Regions from separate parts of the Brevibacillus soli genome, predicted to be linked through region 3. Evidence: predicted binding sites of a transcription regulator. Region 3 holds the regulator's gene; each other region holds the start of a gene.
What was found. Region 3 encodes LexA, which represses DNA repair genes until DNA is damaged. Its sites were predicted from a motif close to CGAACATATGTTCG; they were not measured.
Positions count from the first base shown of each region.

Region 1: ruvC (crossover junction endodeoxyribonuclease RuvC) is a predicted target of LexA. The motif match lies at 2,899-2,912, and genes of this name have one in related genera.
Region 2: recA (recombinase RecA) is a predicted target of LexA. The motif match lies at 2,683-2,696, and genes of this name have one in related genera.

Region 1 is NZ_JBIYSM020000007.1:65,772-71,924, reverse strand. Features, by position in the region: gene ACE99V_RS04635 (acyltransferase) at 1-1,067, opposite strand, end outside; gene ACE99V_RS04630 (hypothetical protein) at 1,212-2,225, opposite strand; gene ACE99V_RS04625 (hypothetical protein) at 2,356-2,547, shown strand; gene ruvC (crossover junction endodeoxyribonuclease RuvC) at 2,974-3,474, shown strand; gene ruvA (Holliday junction branch migration protein RuvA) at 3,471-4,085, shown strand; gene ruvB (Holliday junction branch migration DNA helicase RuvB) at 4,124-5,095, shown strand; gene ACE99V_RS04605 (DUF2905 domain-containing protein) at 5,092-5,310, shown strand; partial or broken gene ACE99V_RS04600 (Holliday junction DNA helicase RuvB C-terminal domain-containing protein) at 5,312-5,500, shown strand; gene ACE99V_RS04595 (DUF2905 domain-containing protein) at 5,497-5,715, shown strand; gene ACE99V_RS04590 (hypothetical protein) at 5,742-6,153, opposite strand, start outside.
Region 2 is NZ_JBIYSM020000002.1:12,014-18,166, reverse strand. Features, by position in the region: gene ACE99V_RS00995 (competence/damage-inducible protein A) at 1-1,036, shown strand, start outside; gene ACE99V_RS00990 (DEAD/DEAH box helicase) at 1,042-2,628, shown strand; gene recA (recombinase RecA) at 2,777-3,835, shown strand; gene ACE99V_RS00980 (RecX family transcriptional regulator) at 3,907-4,548, shown strand; gene rny (ribonuclease Y) at 4,836-6,153, shown strand, end outside.
Region 3 is NZ_JBIYSM020000029.1:36,259-42,411, reverse strand. Features, by position in the region: gene ACE99V_RS13175 (HelD family protein) at 1-573, opposite strand, end outside; gene crcB (fluoride efflux transporter CrcB) at 855-1,220, opposite strand; gene ACE99V_RS13165 (DUF896 domain-containing protein) at 1,309-1,506, opposite strand; gene yneA (cell division suppressor protein YneA) at 1,604-1,942, opposite strand; gene lexA (transcriptional repressor LexA) at 2,456-3,079, shown strand; gene ACE99V_RS13150 (serine hydrolase domain-containing protein) at 3,605-4,696, opposite strand; gene ACE99V_RS13145 (MaoC/PaaZ C-terminal domain-containing protein) at 4,714-5,163, opposite strand; gene ACE99V_RS13140 (class I adenylate-forming enzyme family protein) at 5,167-6,153, opposite strand, start outside.

The DNA.
Region 1 (6,153 bases), on a different contig from region 3:
CTTTTTCCGTTGTAGACCCCGCCGATCCAGACTGACAGCTTCGTCATACTTAGGAAATGGGTGAGGATCGCAGTACAGACTGTCGTCGCCGCATAGAGAAGTACCATGCCGCCTGTTCCCGACCAGAGACGGGTGAGCAGGGGGATTTTTCCAGCGGATACGACGAGGATACTTAAAAGCAGCGGATGCAAAAGAAAGATCATGAAGGAATGGACTGCCAGCCAATCCAGCCAGCGACCCCAGCGCTTTGCTGTCTGTTTCAGCTGCAAAGCGAGCGCGTAGAAGAAGAAGAAACTGGTGAAGCAATACAGCATGACGCTTGGTTTGATAGACGACGCTTGCGTCAGGGTCAGCTGGCTGTCCACTGTCAGTACGGCGAAGCTGAGAAGCCACAAAATGCCGAGAGAAACGGCCCGTCCTGCCAGCCTCTCCTGCCAGTGTTCCTTTTCCCTGGCAGCGTACATGCCGAAGACAAAATAAAACAGCCAGAGCGGAAACAAACTGACGTACGGGATCCCGATGCCAGGAAGTACGATCACACCCAGTTGATGAAGATAAATCATCGTTTGGGCGAAAAGAGTCAGCGCGCCTGAACCCAGGACAAGCCAAGCCGCGCGTTTCTCCAGCCACGTCCGAAGCAGCGGATACAGAAAGTAGAGCTGCAGTATGATCAGGAGAAAGTACAGGTGGACGTAACCGGTCCCCTTGAGTAGATGCTTGACAGCATGAGAGAGCGGGCTCACCCAGTCACCCGCTAGCCAGGCGCTCCATTCCTTGCGGGAGCTGTACAGCGTGTACAGGATTGTCCAGAGCACGTATGGCAAGAGGATTTTTTTACATCGTTTTTGCAAAAAACCAGTGTACGACATCCGGGGGCGCCCCAGGTCCACAAAGTACAAAAGGAAGCCGGACAGAATGACAAACAGCGGTACGGCATAGCGCATACCCTGATTCCACAGGTATGCGAGCAGGTTGCTTTGCGCAAAGCCAGCTGTCACGTGGATGGCAATCACCGAAAGGGCGGCGAAAGCACGCATAATGTCGAACTCGCGCAGACGTTGATCCATGAAAAGATACCTCTTCTCTCCCGATATTTACCGGTCTTTGTACGTTCTAAACAGAAATTGTACCATCGGAGAGCAGAGAAGGGTCAAGATTGAATTGCCAATCCTGTCATTTTCCACCGATCAAACAGCGATCCCCTGGTGAATTCAAACACCCAGAACGCTTTTTTGCTCCCCCAGCTCACTGTGCAGAAAATCCACTCGGACCCTTATATCCGCTGTCAGCGGGTGTACGTTTTCTGCAGGTATTTCACGGATCACCCTTCTGACGGATGTCACGCGGGACAGCACCTGCGGAAGCGCAAAGTCGCTTGCGATCATTTTCAGGCTGGTAGGATCGTTTTCGTTCAGCGAGGTAAGAAAATAATCGACCAGCCGTTGTGGAGCGGCATTCATCACCGTTTCGGGGAGCTTGCCTGACGCCTTTACAATCATCAGACTGTGGCTGGGGTCGGGCTCTTTTCGAAGATGAGTAGAGCTGCCGTAAAAGTGGATGCAAAAGTGACCGGGGAACTGGTTGCCGGCGATCGCTCCGGCACCATGCGGCATTCCATGCATGGAAGCGGCATAGTAGCTGCCGTTTACCCGAACGAGAATAGCCCGCCGCTTCCAGCTCCACTTTCCATGGTAGATTCTTTTCATCGTTTTGGTATCGGTACTGGTCAACGGCTGTACGTCAGCGTGACGACTGCCGGCCCTGCGCTGCACGCGAAATTGCTCCCCTGTTTCCAGGTCAATCACAGTGGCGTAGCTCATCCGACGAAACTCTTTGCGTACCTGCTCCCAGTGAAGCAGTCGGCCAAAATGGGCTTGTTCCGCCCGCTCCACCCATTTTGTCAGCTGATTCGTGAGGGGAGGGGAAAGCAGCACAAGCCGATGACGCTTCGTTTCAAACAGGTGAGACATGGTGTCGAAGACAAATGTCTGCTTGCCGATTGCGATGGTGGCTCGAATCAATTCCGGGGTTTGTGTTGTCGGAACCCTTCGGCAGCGCAGCAGCCGGACAGGCAAGCCGTCTTTTTCACTCAGCTTCAGGGTGGAAACAAAAGCAGAATCCGGTGAAACGGCTACAGTTATGGTCATGGTCTCCCTTTTCTTTGCGGCGTCCACAGGAGGAACCGTAACGGCGAGAAGGAGCAGAATGAAAAGAAATTTGTACAAGGAGATCGCACCTCCATACGTTAGTGTGTTCCGTTCGAGAAAACGACCGCGGGTCAAATCTTGCCATCATAATCAAGCAAATCATACGCCATACTGTTTCCATACGGCGTATAAGGAGGAGTCTTTCAGCATGTCTTCGATGCCGCGGGGAAGCTACAAAGACCAATTTCACCAGCGTTTGTACGTTCAGTTGAACCAGGGGCACAACAAGTTGGACTATCGCCGGTTGAACCTCATCCGCGAGAATATGGTGGAAGGCGTAGACCAATACGCTCACATGCAGCATGACCTGTCTGATGCGCTTGGCATGAACAAACACTAGGTGACGCCGTATGACCTGACCCGATGAGGGTTGGGTTTTTTTAGTGTATAAGGAATTTATAAATTTGGACATCCCATACAGCCGCTAGAAAAGGGTTCGGGGCCCCGCCCGGCGAAAAAAAGGACCCCACTCGGCTCAGCGATAGCTACCGCCGAGTGGGGTGAGAATAGCTAAAGTCGGCTGGGTTTTCTTATCGTGTAGGAAAGTTTAAGGGCTTCACCGTGAGAAAGCGTCCTGAAATAAACTTTCCGGAACGCATAAAAAGTTTCCTCTAACGAAGAACCAGCTTCTTCGAGAGGGCTTCAATCGAAGCTTTTTTTATGTGGGTTTGCTATGTCGGGTGGGTTCATGGAAATGCATGTTCGCTTTTCGGGTGGAGTATGGTACAGTAGGAGGGACGAAAAACTTGCAAGCGGAGAGTGGGCTATGCGCATTATCGGAATTGACCCCGGCATCGCCATTGTGGGGTTTGGCATTCTGGATAAACGGGGAAGCCAGCTTCTTCCCGTCCAGTACGGCATCATCCAGACGGAAGCAGGCCTGTCAGTGCCCTTGCGGCTGAGACAGGTATTTGAAGCCGTGCAAAGCCTGCTTGAGACTTACCGTCCGGAAGAAATGGCGGTCGAGAAACTGTTTTTCAACAAAAACGTCACCACGGCCTTTACCGTGGGGCAGGCGCGGGGAGTGATCCTGCTGGCCGCCGAGCTGGCGGGGGTTCCTGTATATGAGTACACGCCGATGCAAGTGAAGCAGGCCGTTACCGGCTACGGCGGAGCAGAGAAAAAGCAGATTCAGGAAATGACGCGAACGCTCTTGAAACTGAAACAGGTCCCCAAACCGGACGACGTGGCCGATGCTTTGGGAATTGCCATAACACACGCGCAGTTTCGAACGTTTATCTCCTTATCGGAAGGGGTGCGGAAATGATAGATTTTGTGGAAGGTACGCTTGTCTATCTCGATGCCGAATACATAGTAGTGGAAGCGGGCGGGATCGGCTATCGGCTGTTTTGCCCCAACCCGTACCAGTTCGTCCAGCACGAGGGGACGAAAACCAGACTGTTCACCCATCACCACGTCCGGGAAGACGCCATTCTTCTGTACGGGTTTGCCTCCCGGGACGAACGCGACCTGTTCCGGAAGCTGCTCGACGTAACCGGCATCGGGCCCAAGGGGGCTTTGGCCATTTTGGCCTCGGCATCCCCGGAACAAATCGTGATGGCGGTTCAACAGGAAAACGTCACGTATCTCACGAAGTTTCCTGGCATCGGCAAAAAAACGGCACAGCGGATCATCCTTGACTTGAAGGACAAGCTGACCGGCTATACACCGTCTGCCATCCTGACCGTGGCTGCCGCTTCCCAAAAGACAGGTGAACAAGCCGCTTCCCATCTAAACGAAGCGTTGGAAGCCTTGGCTGCACTCGGGTACTCCGAAGCGGAACTGCAAAAAGTAAGGAACCCCCTCGCGGAACAGGCGAGGGAGGGTGCAGGCGTGGAACAGCTGATCAAGCAGGGATTGGTCCTGTTTAGCAGATAGGGGTGAAGGATTTGGATCAGCGCATCATTACGACACATATGAACTGGGAAGAGGATGTGGCGGAGCTTAGCCTTCGCCCCCGTTACCTGGCGGAATACATTGGACAGCAGCATGTAAAAGATAACCTTAAGGTCTTTATTGAAGCCGCAAAAATGCGCAAGGAGGCATTGGACCACGTCCTTCTGTACGGTCCGCCCGGGCTTGGAAAAACCACCCTTTCCCAAATCATTGCGAACGAACTGGGAGTCAATATCCGCACGACGTCCGGTCCGGCCATTGAACGGCCGGGGGATCTGGCGGCGATTTTGACCAACCTGCAGGAAGGGGACGTTCTGTTCATTGACGAAATTCACCGTCTCAACCGAAGCGTGGAAGAAGTGCTGTATCCTGCGATGGAGGACTACGCGCTGGACATCGTCATCGGCAAAGGACCGAGCGCCCGCAGCGTGCGTCTGGATCTGCCGCCGTTTACCCTGGTGGGAGCGACCACGCGGGCTGGCATGCTTTCGTCGCCGCTCCGGGACCGCTTCGGCGTGGTGAACCGCCTGGAATTTTACACGGTGGAAGAGCTGGCTTTCATTGTGACGCGTGCGGCTGACATTCTGCAAATCGGCATTCAGGAAGGCGGGGCGTCGGAAGTCGCCAGGCGGTCGAGAGGAACCCCCCGCGTCGCCAATCGCCTCTTGAAGCGGGTGCGTGACTTCGCTCAGGTACAGGGCGAGGGGATCATCACGACGCAGATCGCCCGCGAAGCGCTGGAACGGCTTCAGGTGGATGCATGCGGTCTTGATCACATTGATCACAAGCTGCTATTGGCCATTATGGACAAGTTTGACGGAGGCCCGGTAGGATTGGACACGATCGCGGCGACGATCGGTGAGGAATCGCAGACCATCGAAGACGTGTGCGAACCTTATCTGCTGCAAATCGGTTTCATGCAGCGAACGCCGCGGGGACGGGTCGTGACACCGAGTGCCTATCAACACTTTGGTCGGGAGATGAAAGCGTGAATCCGGTTGCAAAGCTATTGATTATCGGGGGCATCGTTCTCGTCGTGATTGGATTGCTCTGGCAGGTGGGAGGAAGGTTTTTGCCGCTGGGGCGATTGCCGGGCGACATCGTGGTGGAAAAGGAAAACATGCGGTTTTACTTTCCGGTTGTCACGTGCATCGTGATCAGTATCGTGCTGTCGTTGATCAGCTACTTGTTTCGGTTGTTCAAGTAAGATGGACAAGTTTGACGGAGGCCCGGTAGGATTGGACACGATCGCGGCGACGATCGGTGAGGAATCGCAGACCATCGAAGACGTGTGCGAACCTTATCTGCTGCAAATCGGTTTCATGCAGCGAACGCCGCGGGGACGGGTCGTGACACCGAGTGCCTATCAACACTTTGGTCGGGAGATGAAAGCGTGAATCCGGTTGCAAAGCTATTGATTATCGGGGGCATCGTTCTCGTCGTGATTGGATTGCTCTGGCAGGTGGGAGGAAGGTTTTTGCCGCTGGGGCGATTGCCGGGCGACATCGTGGTGGAAAAGGAAAACATGCGGTTTTACTTTCCGGTTGTCACGTGCATCGTGATCAGTATCGTGCTGTCGTTGATCAGCTACTTGTTTCGGTTGTTCAAGTAAGAGAGCAGGAAACCCGCTCACCCGTTTCAGAAAGGTGAGCGGGTTTTTTTAAAAAAAAGCTCGATTCGAGCCTCGGAGACGATGTTGTGCAGGGCAAGCTGCTGAATTTCCGTTTCGAACAGGACGAGCTCTAAAGAGACGACGTCTTCCGGCAGCGGTTGTGCAATCGTTAGCGAAAATTCGTTTTCTCCCGATTCGTACTCACGCGGAATCGTGCTGGAATCGAATGTGTAGATGCGCCCCTTGTCGTCGGTGAGCAAGAAGCGGCTGGTCTCAACAGCCCCCGTTTCGCTGGTAACCAGCATGCTTACCCTGCGCGTCTGGTCATCAATTTGAACACCTGTTACCTGATAGGTTAGCCCGTCGCTCTCAATCATGCCGGAGATGTGGTCCACCTGTGCGGTGAGCTGGTGCTTGGCGTTGAGAGCAACCGGAGCC
Region 2 (6,153 bases), on a different contig from region 3:
GGGCCCTACCCAGGATGATTTGACGAAGGAAACGGTGGCAGCGCATATCGGCGTCGGCTTGGAAACCGATGCGCTTGCCATGGAGCGGATTCAGTCGTTTTTTGATCAGCGTGGCATTGCCATGACGGAAAACAATCGGAAACAGGCGCTCGTCCTTGAGGGCAGTACCGTTTTTCACAACGACCACGGCATGGCACCGGGAATGGCAGTCAGCCACGAGGAAAAGACCTATGTGCTGTTACCCGGACCGCCGAGCGAATTGTATCCGATGGTGGACCGTTACGTGATGCCGTTTTTGACCGGACTCTTGCCACAAAAGCAGGTGTTTCATTCCCGTGTGCTGCGTTTTTACGGAATCGGGGAATCGGCTTTGGAAGAGCGGCTGCTCGACCTGATCGAGCAGCAATCAAACCCGACCATTGCTCCGTATGCCAAAGAATTCGAGGTCACCCTGCGCATTACGGCACGTGCGGCTACGGTGGAGCAGGCGGAAAGCCTGATTGTCCCCGTGGAAGAGAAGATCCGTGAACGCGTGGGGGAATACGTCTACGCGACAGGTGAGACCTCCCTGAACCAAGTGGTAGTGAAAGAATTGACCGAGCGCGGTGAGACAATAGCTTGCGCGGAGAGCTGTACGGGCGGAACGGTTGCATCCTTGCTCACCTCCGTTCCCGGAAGTTCCGCGGCATTCCACGGAGGGATCGTCTGTTACACCGATGAGGTGAAGCACCAACTGCTCGATATTCCCCAAGACATTTTGGCCACACACGGAGCAATCAGTGAGGCAACAGCCCGCAGGCTGGCTGAAAACGTGCGAGTGAAACTGGGGACAACCCACGGTGTTGCCGTGACAGGCGTGGCAGGCCCTGATCCATCGGAAGGAAAGCCGGTGGGACTGGTGTATATCGGAATAGCCAGCGAAGGCCAGTCTACGATTGTAAAAGAGATTCGACTGGCGGGAAGACGACAGGCGATCATTGGGCGCGCAGCAAAGTTTGCGTTGTTTTACGCGCTTCAACGAATAAAAGAAAGGTGACAAACATGACGATGTTTTCTGATTTTCCTTTACATAAATTGATCCAGCAGGCGATTCATGACATGGGTTTTGAGGAGCCGTCGCCCATTCAGGCGGCGTGCATCCCAAAGGTGCTTGCTGGCGGGGATCTGATCGGGCAAGCTCAAACCGGTACGGGTAAGACGGCTGCTTTCGGTATTCCGTTGATTGAAAAAATCACCCCGGTCAATCGCGTTCAGGCGATCGTGCTGACCCCGACCCGCGAACTGGCCATTCAGGTGGCGGGCGAATTGCTGCGTATCGCGAAGTACAAAAAAATCCGCACCATTCCCATCTACGGCGGCCAGTCAATCGGCCACCAGATCCGTGCGCTCAAGCAAGGAGTACAGGTGGTGGTAGGAACACCGGGCCGCGTGCTGGACCACTTGCGCCGGAAGACGCTGAAACTGGATCACGTGCACACGCTGGTGCTCGACGAAGCGGACGAAATGCTCGACATGGGCTTTATTGACGATATCGAAACGATTATCAACCATCTGCCGGAAGAGCGGCAAACCCTGCTGTTCTCGGCCACCATGCCTCCGGAAATCAAGCGTTTGGCACACCGCTACATGAAACAGCCGGAGACAATCGCAGTCAGTCGTGAGGAAGTGACTGCTCCGCTGATTGAACAAGTGTATTACAAGGTGTTCGAGCGAAACAAAGTGGAGAGTCTCTGCCGTATTCTCGACAGCGAAGACGTGGAGTTGGGCATTATTTTTTGCCGTACCAAGCGCGGGGTTGACGAGTTGACCGAAGTGCTGCAAGCCCGCGGTTACCTGGCCGACGGACTGCATGGCGACCTCTCCCAGGCACAGCGCGACAAGGTGATGAACGCATTCCGCGAAGGTACTATCGAGCTTCTCATTGCCACAGACGTGGCTGCACGCGGTATTGACGTAGGCAACGTGTCACACGTGATCAACTACGACATTCCGCAGGATTCAGAAAGCTACGTTCACCGCATCGGTCGCACCGGTCGAGCCGGGCGCAAGGGAATCGCGATGACACTGGTAACACCGCGCGAGATGCGGCAAATGATGTTCATTCAAAAGCAGACCCGGGCGGAAATCATTTCCCGCAATGTCCCATCGCTTGAAGAAGTGGCAGAACGCAAGCAGGAACAGCTTCGCGAACAGCTTGTTGCGCTCTTGGACAGCGACGGGATCGCCGACATGTACGTCAAAGTGGCTGAATCGCTGATGGACCAATATCCGGCAGAGAAAGTGGCGGCTGCCGCCCTGCACCTCTCCTTCCACAGCGAGATCGGCGATACGGAGGAAACGGAGGCGTACAACTTCGGCGAAACAGGTGCCGCGAAGGGCATGGTACGCTTTTTCCTGAACGTAGGTCGGAACGCCAACGTGAAGCCGCAGGACCTGGTTCGGGAAATCTCGGAATCGGTTGGCATCCCCGGGAAAGCGGTCGGCCGCATCGATATTTTCGAGAACTTCACGTTCGTCGAAGTGCCGGAGGAAGTGGCTCCGTTTGTGTACGAATCGCTGCGCCAGACCCGCATCAACGGCAAGCGGATCAACCTGGAGCCGGCGAAGCCGCGCGGCAAACGTTCGTAATGAGCCTCACCACCACCAGTCCCCCGCCGGGATGTGGTGGTGTTTTCTTTGATGCGAATATTTGTTCGCAAAAAAAGCTTGGCAAATCCTTCTGTCTCGATGTATGATGAAAACAAGAAGTTACGAATGTTGAAAGGGAGTGTATCTCTTGTCAGATCGTCGCGCTGCTTTGGAAAGTGCATTGCGTCAAATAGAAAAACAATTTGGAAAAGGCTCTATCATGAAATTGGGAGATATGGCCAACGTACAGGTTTCCACCGTCTCCAGCGGTGCGCTGGCGCTTGACATCGCGCTCGGCGTGGGCGGCTTCCCGCGTGGACGGATTGTTGAGATTTACGGACCGGAGTCTTCCGGTAAAACAACCGTTGCCTTGCACGCCATCGCGGAAGTGCAAAAGCAAGGCGGACAAGCCGCTTTCATCGATGCGGAGCATGCGCTTGATCCCGTCTATGCTGCAAAGCTTGGCGTGAACATTGAAGAACTGCTGCTTTCCCAGCCGGACACTGGCGAACAGGCGCTGGAAATTGCCGAAGCACTGGTTCGTTCCGGTGCGGTGGACATCATTGTCGTCGACTCGGTAGCTGCGCTCGTTCCGAAGGCAGAGATTGAAGGCGAGATGGGCGATTCTCACGTCGGTCTGCAGGCGCGGCTCATGTCGCAGGCGCTGCGCAAGCTCTCCGGTGCAATCAACAAGTCCAAGACAATTGCCATCTTCATCAACCAGCTGCGCGAGAAAGTGGGAGTCATGTTCGGCAATCCGGAAACCACTCCGGGAGGCCGCGCTCTGAAATTCTACGCCAGCGTTCGACTTGATGTTCGCAAGGCAGAATCAATTAAGGTGGGCAACGACGTGGTCGGCAGCAAAACCAAGATCAAAGTCGTGAAAAACAAGGTGGCACCTCCGTTCAAGACGGCAGAGGTGGACATCATGTACGGTGAAGGCATTTCAAAAGAGGGCAGCATCCTCGATATCGGTGCGGAGATCGACGTGGTTCAAAAGAGCGGCGCCTGGTACTCCTTTAATGACGATCGCCTGGGTCAGGGACGGGAAAACGCGAAGATCTTCCTGAAAGAAAACCCGGCTATTGCGAGCCAGATCGAAGCCAAAGTGCGCGAGTATTTCAGCCTCAACCCGAACTCGATCCCTTCCGCAGAACCAGTACACGATCCGGAGCAGGACGAAGAGCCGGCGTTTGATTTAGACTAATAGGGAAGCTATGCAGCCTGTCTCCATGACAGGCTTTCCTCATTCTCTTCGACGGAAAGGAGCACATGCAGATGAAAAGCGGGCGGATTAGCGCAGTTCATCAGGATACGAAAAACAAGCACCGCTACCACCTTTACGTGGATGACGAGTTTGCCTTTTCCGTCCACGAAGACATTCTGGTGAAATACAACCTTTTGAAGGGAGCGGAACTGGACGAAGCGTTTTGCCGAGAGATCCTGTTGGCCGAAGAAGCACACAAAGCGTATCTTCTGGCGCTACGCTATCTTGGAATCCGGCCCCGCACCGCTCAGCAGGCGATCAAATACCTTCAGGAAAAAGGCTTTTCTCCGGAACTGGCCCAAGACATCTGCGAGCGCTGCAAGCAGCAGGGATACATCAATGACGAAGCCTTTTCCAAGCAATGGGTACAGGAACGGTTGCGATTAAAACCGCGAAGCTCCTATGTGCTGCGCATGGAACTGAAGCAGCTTGGAGTAGCCGGGGAGATTGTTGATGAGGCTGTCGGTTCCATCAGCCGGGAACAGGAACTGGAAGCAGCCCGGAAATTGGTCGCAAAACGATTCCGAAACAGCGACGGTCCGCCGGATTCTGAGACGGAACGCAAGCTGATGGCGATGCTGATGCGAAAGGGATTTTCCTCCTCGATCATCCAGGGACTGCGCCGGGAATGGCGGGAAGGCGGACTCGGCTGACAATGCTTTTTGCATGTTCTTGACAATTCTTGTTCACAAATAATAAAATAGGTGTGTATTTACTTGGTGTTTCATGCCTTTTCGCTAATTCTTTCGCTTGTATGCAATGGAAAAACTGAACATCCGTAGCGCTTTGTACGGATTCAGCGGACCGAGTAGCATCGGTCTTGTTTTTTAGGTTCCTTTGTATAGGCTGCATCATGAACATGCAAATGTGACAACCATGGAAAATGAATGCTTGGAAAGCGGGGAGATGTCTCACAATAAGGAGGTGAAAAGAAAATACGATGAGTGCCATTTTGTTACATCCAATCGTGATTATTTTGTTGCTCGCCATGCTCGGAGTCGGATTCGGCATCGGCTACCTGATTCGCAAATCCATTGCGGAAGCGAAAATCTCCAGTGCGGAGGAAGCCGCCAAGCAGATCGTGGAGGAAGCGAAACGGGATGCCGAAGCAGTGAAGAAGGAAAAGGTGCTGGAAGCGAAGGACGAGGTGTTCAAGCTTCGATCTGAAGCGGAAAATGAGCTGCGCGAACGCCGCAACGAAATTCAGCGCCAGGAGCGTCGTCTGCTGCAAAAGGAGGAGTCGCTCGATCGCAAGCTGGAGCAGCTGGAGCGCAGGGAAGAAGAACTTGTCGAGCGTGACAAGAACGTTGCGGAACTCCAAAGCAAGGCAGAGCAATTATATAAAGCGCAAGTGGCAGAATTGGAACGCATTTCCGGTTTGACCCAGGAGGAAGCGAAGAACATCATTCTGACCAACGTCGAGAATACCGTTCGCCACGAGATGGCGGTCATGATCAAGGAGATTGAAACGCAGGCAAAAGAGGAAGCAGACAAGCGCGCCCGTGAAATCATCACGACGGCGATCCAACGCTGCGCTGCTGATCATGTTGCCGAAACGACCGTCTCGGTTGTGACGCTGCCAAACGACGAGATGAAGGGGCGGATTATCGGTCGAGAAGGGCGCAATATTCGCGCACTGGAGACATTGACCGGTATTGACCTGATTATCGACGACACGCCGGAAGCGGTGATTCTTTCCGGCTTCGATCCGATTCGCCGTGAAATTGCGAAAACCGCCTTGGACAAGCTCGTTGCCGATGGCCGGATCCATCCGGCCCGCATCGAGGAGATGGTGGACAAGGCTCGTCGCGAAGTGGATGAGCGCATCCGTGAATACGGTGAACAAGCTACGTTCGAAACGGACGTTCATGGGCTGCATCCTGATTTGATCAAAATTTTGGGCCGATTGCGCTATCGAACCAGCTACGGTCAAAACGTGCTGAAACACTCGATGGAAGTAGCTCATCTCGCCGGCCTGATGGCGGCTGAGATGAAGGAAGACGTGAAACTGGCGAAACGGGCCGGTCTTCTCCACGACATCGGTAAGGCCATTGACCACGAAGTGGAAGGTTCCCACGTGGAAATCGGTGTGGAATTAGCGAAGAAGTACAATGAGCACCCTGTTGTGATCAACAGTATTGCTTCCCACCACGGGGATACGGAGCCAACCTCCGTGATCGCCATGCTGGTTGGGGCCGCAGATGCATTGTCTGCAGCGCGTCCGGGGGCTCGCCGTGAAACGCTGGAAACCTATATCA
Region 3 (6,153 bases):
AATATCTTTCAGCCTGCTGTCGTTCGTCTGATTCAGATTGGCTGCGAGGAACTCATCAATGAACCCTTCCTGTAAAAATTCATCAGGATCGCCCATCTCACGGTGAATGGTTTCCTTGAGTGCCCCGTCATAAATCCCCGTAATCTTTCCCTTCTCGATGGCAAAATTGCGCTTCAGCTTCACCTCTCCGCGGACGATCCCTTTGCCTGTGCGATAAAACGCATCCTTGCTCTCTCCGCTGTAGTAAAGGCTGGCAATCGGCGCGCGCCAATCGACTACGATGGCATCGAACGTATCACTCTTGACGATGCCCCGTTTGCCGATGTACACACTGTCCAGCTCGTACGTCTCGTCTTTCAAAAAATCGACCCTGCCAAAGTACGGTTTGTCCCTTCCCTGCTCTTCCAGATAGCGCAGGTCCTTTGCTTTTTTGGAGTTGACCACCTGTTTGACGTAATCGTCGGTCGCCTCTCTTATGTCCTGCCTTATCATCTCAATTTCCCTATCAATCTGTTGAACGGTCTGATCCAACCGTTTTTGTTCCATTTCATAGTCCCGATGATGGATCATCACGCGCATCCCCCTTTATAGAGGATGTTTAAAAAGTCCGGGAAACATTGCCGTCGCATCTCTTCGTTGCGTCGTCGCTCCGCTGCGCAGCACAGGACGTGCAAGTGTCGGCGTTGCCCCAGGACGGGGCGCTCTTAGCCGACCTCGCGACTTCCGCGCCTCGATGTGCAAGTGTCGGCGTGGCCCCAGGACGGGGCGCTCTTAGCCGACCTTGGCTCTGTTTGTCCTCCTTTTTAAACGCCCCATAATACGAAAATTCTTGTTGGTTCTTCCAAATCTATGTATTACGTGATGCAGCGTCCCAACCAAATGCCTGCGCCTGCGCCCAACAGCCCGACGATGACACTGACCAGCGCGTAGAGGATTGCTTTCCCCAAGTTCCCGTCGAGAGCAAACGTCACCACTTCAAGAGAAAAGGTTGAAAAGGTAGTGAATCCGCCGAGCATCCCGGTCGTAAGCAGCAGGTATAACTCCGGAGAAAACCAGCCCTTTTCCTTTCCCCAGACAAAGAAAAGTCCGATGCAAAAAGAACCCCATACATTGGCCAGCCAAGTGCCTGCCGGCCAGCCCGGCAGATTAAACAGAAGCCCCAACCAGTACCGCATCAGCGATCCTGCGGCTCCTCCAAGTGCGACAGCAATCCAGCTCATCACGGTTTCCTCCTTATCGTTCAACTGAACAAAAAAACATCCAATCGCCAAGCGAGGATGTCTTTTGTCCATGTCATATCCAATTATATTAATGCTTCGGACCGTTTTCTTCAAGGTCTTCCACATAGCGAATGGAATCCAGGTTCGCTTTCAGAGATGCCTTCACGGAGTCAATGTATTTTTGACGGAGCTTTTGCTGCTCTTGTTTTTCCTCTTCCGTGAGGCCGGTCTCTTTCGACTTTTTCGCCAGTTCGTTAATGCGTTTGATTTCTGCGTCCGTAACCAAAAGCGCTACCTCCTGTCACATAAGAATGCCGCTCTATTATAACACAACAGGAAGAGCATGTGATTGGGAAGAATACGCAAAGATGCACTTTCTTTCTTTATTTCAACGGGATTTTGATGTTTTGACCGGGATAGATCATAACGCTGTCCAACCGGTTCAACTCCATAATGGCATCCACCAGTTCCTGCACATTCATGCCAGCCGCATCCTGATGGCGTTTCGCCAGCTTCCACAAGCTGTCTCCCGCTTGAACCGTAATCAGTTTGCTCGCCGGTTCCTGATGGGATTCGGATGCGAACACAAGTTCTGTCAACAGATAAAAAAAGAGAGTAAATGCCAGCAAAAAGATGAGTGCCTGACCTCTGGTAATGCCTATGCGACCTTTGCGAACCGGCTTTTTCGCAAAACGATTATGTACGGATACGGTATTCATCATAATAGCCCCCTACAAACACTTGTTCTGTTTCTTGATTCTAGAATAATGCGAACATACGTTCATGTCAAGAGAAAAAAACGAACTTATGTTTGTCGAACGCAAGATCCCATGGTATAATATAGAAAACTTTTCGTATAAAAAGCTTCTGTCGAAGTCCATTCGTAGAAGCTGGTTCTTCCTTAGAGGAAGCTTTTTATGCGTTTCGGAAAGTTTCAGATACTGATGCATTAACGCTGTAGCAAACTTAAACTTTCCTACACGATAAAAAAAGCTTCTGTCGAAGTCCATCGTAGAAGCTGGTTCTTCCTTAGAGGAAGCTTTTTATGCGTTTCGGAAAGTTTCAGATACTGATGCATTAACGCTGTAGCAAACTTAAACTTTCCTACACGATGAGAAAACCCAGGCGACGTAAGCTGACGCTGGTGTCGGCTGGGGCCCCGAACCCTTTCCGAGACGCTGTATTTGACGGTCCCTTTTTATACATTCCTATATTCCAAAAATGAGGTGTCACTCATGTCCAAACTGTCCAATCGTCAGCAAGCTATCATTGACTTTATCCGTAAAGAAGTAAAAGACAAGGGATATCCTCCCTCGGTTCGGGAAATTGGCGAGGCAGTCGGCCTCGCATCCAGCTCCACCGTGCATGGTCATCTCGCCCGCCTGGAGAAGAAAGGCCTGATTCGCCGGGACCCGACCAAGCCTCGTGCGATTGAGTTGTTGAGCGACGAAGATCGTTTCCAGGACGATTTCGAATTGTCGGTCGTTCGTGTCCCCGTAGTCGGTAAAGTTACCGCGGGCCAGCCCATTACCGCAGTGGAGGACGTGGAAGAGTATTTCCCGTTGCCGGAAAATATCGTCACTTCGGACAAGGTGTACATGCTCCGCGTTTCCGGTGACAGTATGATCGAAGCAGGCATCCTGGACGGCGATTACGTGATTGTGCGCCAGCAGAGTGTCGCCAATAACGGTGACATTGTGGTCGCCATGACGGAAGAAGACGAAGCCACAGTGAAGCGTTTTTTCAAGGAAAAAAACCACTTCCGCCTGCAGCCGGAAAATTCAACCATGGAACCGATCATCCTTGATTCTGTAACCATTCTCGGCAAAGTGATCGGCGTGTACCGTCTGCTTCACTAGACACAGTACGAAAAAAGCGTGTTTAGAGCCATGGAAGGGGTATCTCCATGGCTCTTGTGAATCTCGATTTTCATTCCGTAGAAACGGTTTATTTTTTTGTCCAAGCAGTTTCGAGTCCTCTGCATACACTATATCGAGGGTGCGCTGGATAGGATGCGGCAGATCATCCCACATCGCTCGCTCCACCCCAATTTACTGCGTGTTAGACCATGTGCTGACACGCCTTTTTTATCGACCCGTTCCGTTTATTGGAAAACGAAGGCGTTCTCTTTGCTTCGCTTCGTTGCCAGCCCGCCAAGGGGTTTATCTGTCCGCTCCGAGACGATCCACGGGGCGGGGGCTCAACATCTGGGTTTCACAAGGAAGGGAGACTAACACCCCCTTGATCCCCGTGTCTACGTCTCTACGCTGGCAGGCTGGCAAAGGCGCTCCGCAAATGAAAACAGCCCCCCTATCCAAACCAAGAGAGCACATTTGCAGTGCTCTCCGAGTTGGGTACTTGATTTGACCGATACAGGCATGTGTCTACTCATTCCCGCATTTCGATAAGGTTCGCAGGATATGAAATGCAAAGCGAACACTTTGACCTACATACCCTACTTTATTGAAAGTGCCAATGATATAAACATCCATTGCAGGATTGTAAAACAGAAAGGAACCGGTCGAACCTATATGTCCCCATACGTTATATTTTTGAATAAATGGAATCATCCGGACCCTCATGAGACCATAACCATAATCTACGCCCATCCACATTTTTGTCCATTTTTGCATGGTTTCAAGTGATTCATGTTGGATGATCTGATTTCCTACCAATGCTTTCATAAATACAAGTAAATCTTCGGACGTGCTAACCGTTTGCCCTGCAGCATAAATACTGCTGAAACTGCGGTAGTTTTCAACGTTAATGGGTCCTTCCAATGAATATAGACTGGCTACAGGGTAACTGCTTTTTACTGCGGGCTCCGAATACTGGGATAAATAGGAGTGATTCATATGGAGTCGCTGAAAAATGTACTCATGGAGCACTTCATGATAAGGCCTAGACGTAATCTTTTCGATAATCAATCCTAAAAGGTTAAAACCTGTATTTGTATAGTGCAAGCCATTTCCCGGTGAAAAACGGGGGCTAAGGTATTGCTTTGACCATTGGATGGTTTCTTGCGGGGTCCAAACTCGTGAAGGTTCTTCAAGCAGAATCTTCAAAAAATGTTTGCCCCCTTTAGGTTTATCTTCATAATAATCCGGAAGTCCTGATGTATTGCTTACTACATGTTCGATACGAATTTCATTGGAATAGTCTTTGCCTTTATAGATATGCAAGTCTTTTAAGATCTCTTCCGGTAAATACTTCGCAATCGGATCACTATAGCGAACTTTTCCTTCTTCAACTAGCATTGCAATAATCACAGCAGTAAACGTTTTTCCAATGCTTGCAGTATGATAAGGTTGCTCTGGATCCGCAGGCATATCGTCTGTTTGCCCGTAAGCCATATTCCAGTGAATATGAAGCTTATCCGAATGAATCAGCAAATAAGCATTCAGAAGCTTTGGATTGGAGTCAACGATTCCACGCAGTTTTTTTTCAATCGTTGCTTTTGCTTGTTCTTGTTTCATTATTTTCCTCCGTTCAATTAGAGAGGCGCCCCTTCCTTTCTGCTATTCAGCAACACACGGATCGTCCCGACAATGACAGTCTCCCCTGACTGTTTTTTCACCTGTTGCCGGACGGTGAGAACGCCTTTTCCGTCCTCTCGAGAGAGAACATCGGTCACTTCCATTTCTACGTGCACGGTGTCGCCAATAAAGGTTGGCGCCGTAAATCGGAGGTGATCAATCCCGTAGAACGCAACCACGACATTCGGATCCATTTGTATCAATCCGGTGGCCACGGACAAAATCAAGGTGCCATGGGCAATTCGCTGTTGAAACATCGTCTCTTTGGCAAACTCCTGATCCGTGTGCAGCGGGTGCCAATCCCCGCTGAGACCGGCGAATAAGATGATATCCGTTTCCGTTATGGTCCGACCGCGTGATCTCCACAATTCACCCATTTCGTATTCTTCTACATATTTGGTAAACATTGTTCATTTCCCTCCTTGTTCTCTCAAAACGTTCTTGAGAATTTTACCCGTTGCATTGCGAGGCAATTGCGGAATGATTTCGAGAAACTTCGGCATTTTAAAATGGGCAAGCTTTCCCTCGCAGTGATTTCTGAGTTCCTCCACTGTAAGCGATTGCAAATGATCTTGTAAAACCACAAAGGCCTTGACTGATTCTCCCCAAAATTCATCATGCACACCGATCACGGCAACCTCGCGAACCCCTGGATACCGCATGATCACCTGCTCGACCTCGGTCGGATAAACGTTTTCTCCTCCTGTGATAATCATGTCTTTTTTCCGATCTACGATGTAGAAAAAGCCCTCTTCATCAACACGTGCCAAATCCCCCGTATAAAACCAGCCCTCTTTCATCACGTTCTGAGTCGCTTCCGGCAAATTCCAATACCCCTTCATGACATTCGGCCCGCGAACAATTAACTCTCCAATTTCATTTGCTTGCACATCGATCCCCGCTTCGTTTACCACACGCGCATCGGTATGAATCGGCGTCTTTCCGATGGAGCCGTTTTTCCGCAAACTGTTCGCCGGATCGAGCAAGGCTACGAACGGTGCCGTTTCCGTTAAGCCGAACCCTTCATAAAAAGGGATGTTCCGTTTCTGGAAAAATTCGATTACAGTAAGCGGGCAGGGCGCACCTCCAGATACGTTCAGCCGGAGCGAGCCAAGGTCGTAGTGGTCGAAGTTGGGGAGATGCATGATCGCCAACCACATGGCTGGCACCATGAACAGGGTTGTGATTTTTTCTTTTCCGATCGTCTCCAAGGTGAGTACCGGATCAAATTTGTCGTGGAGAACGACCTTCCCGCCTTTATAGAGCAGCGTGGTGGTAAATACATTCATTCCGCCGATATGAAAAAGAGGCGCTACGGTAAGCGTACTGTCATCATCCTGCAATGACATTGCATGAACGGCATTAATGGCGTTCCACAAGGTATTGCCGTGTGACAG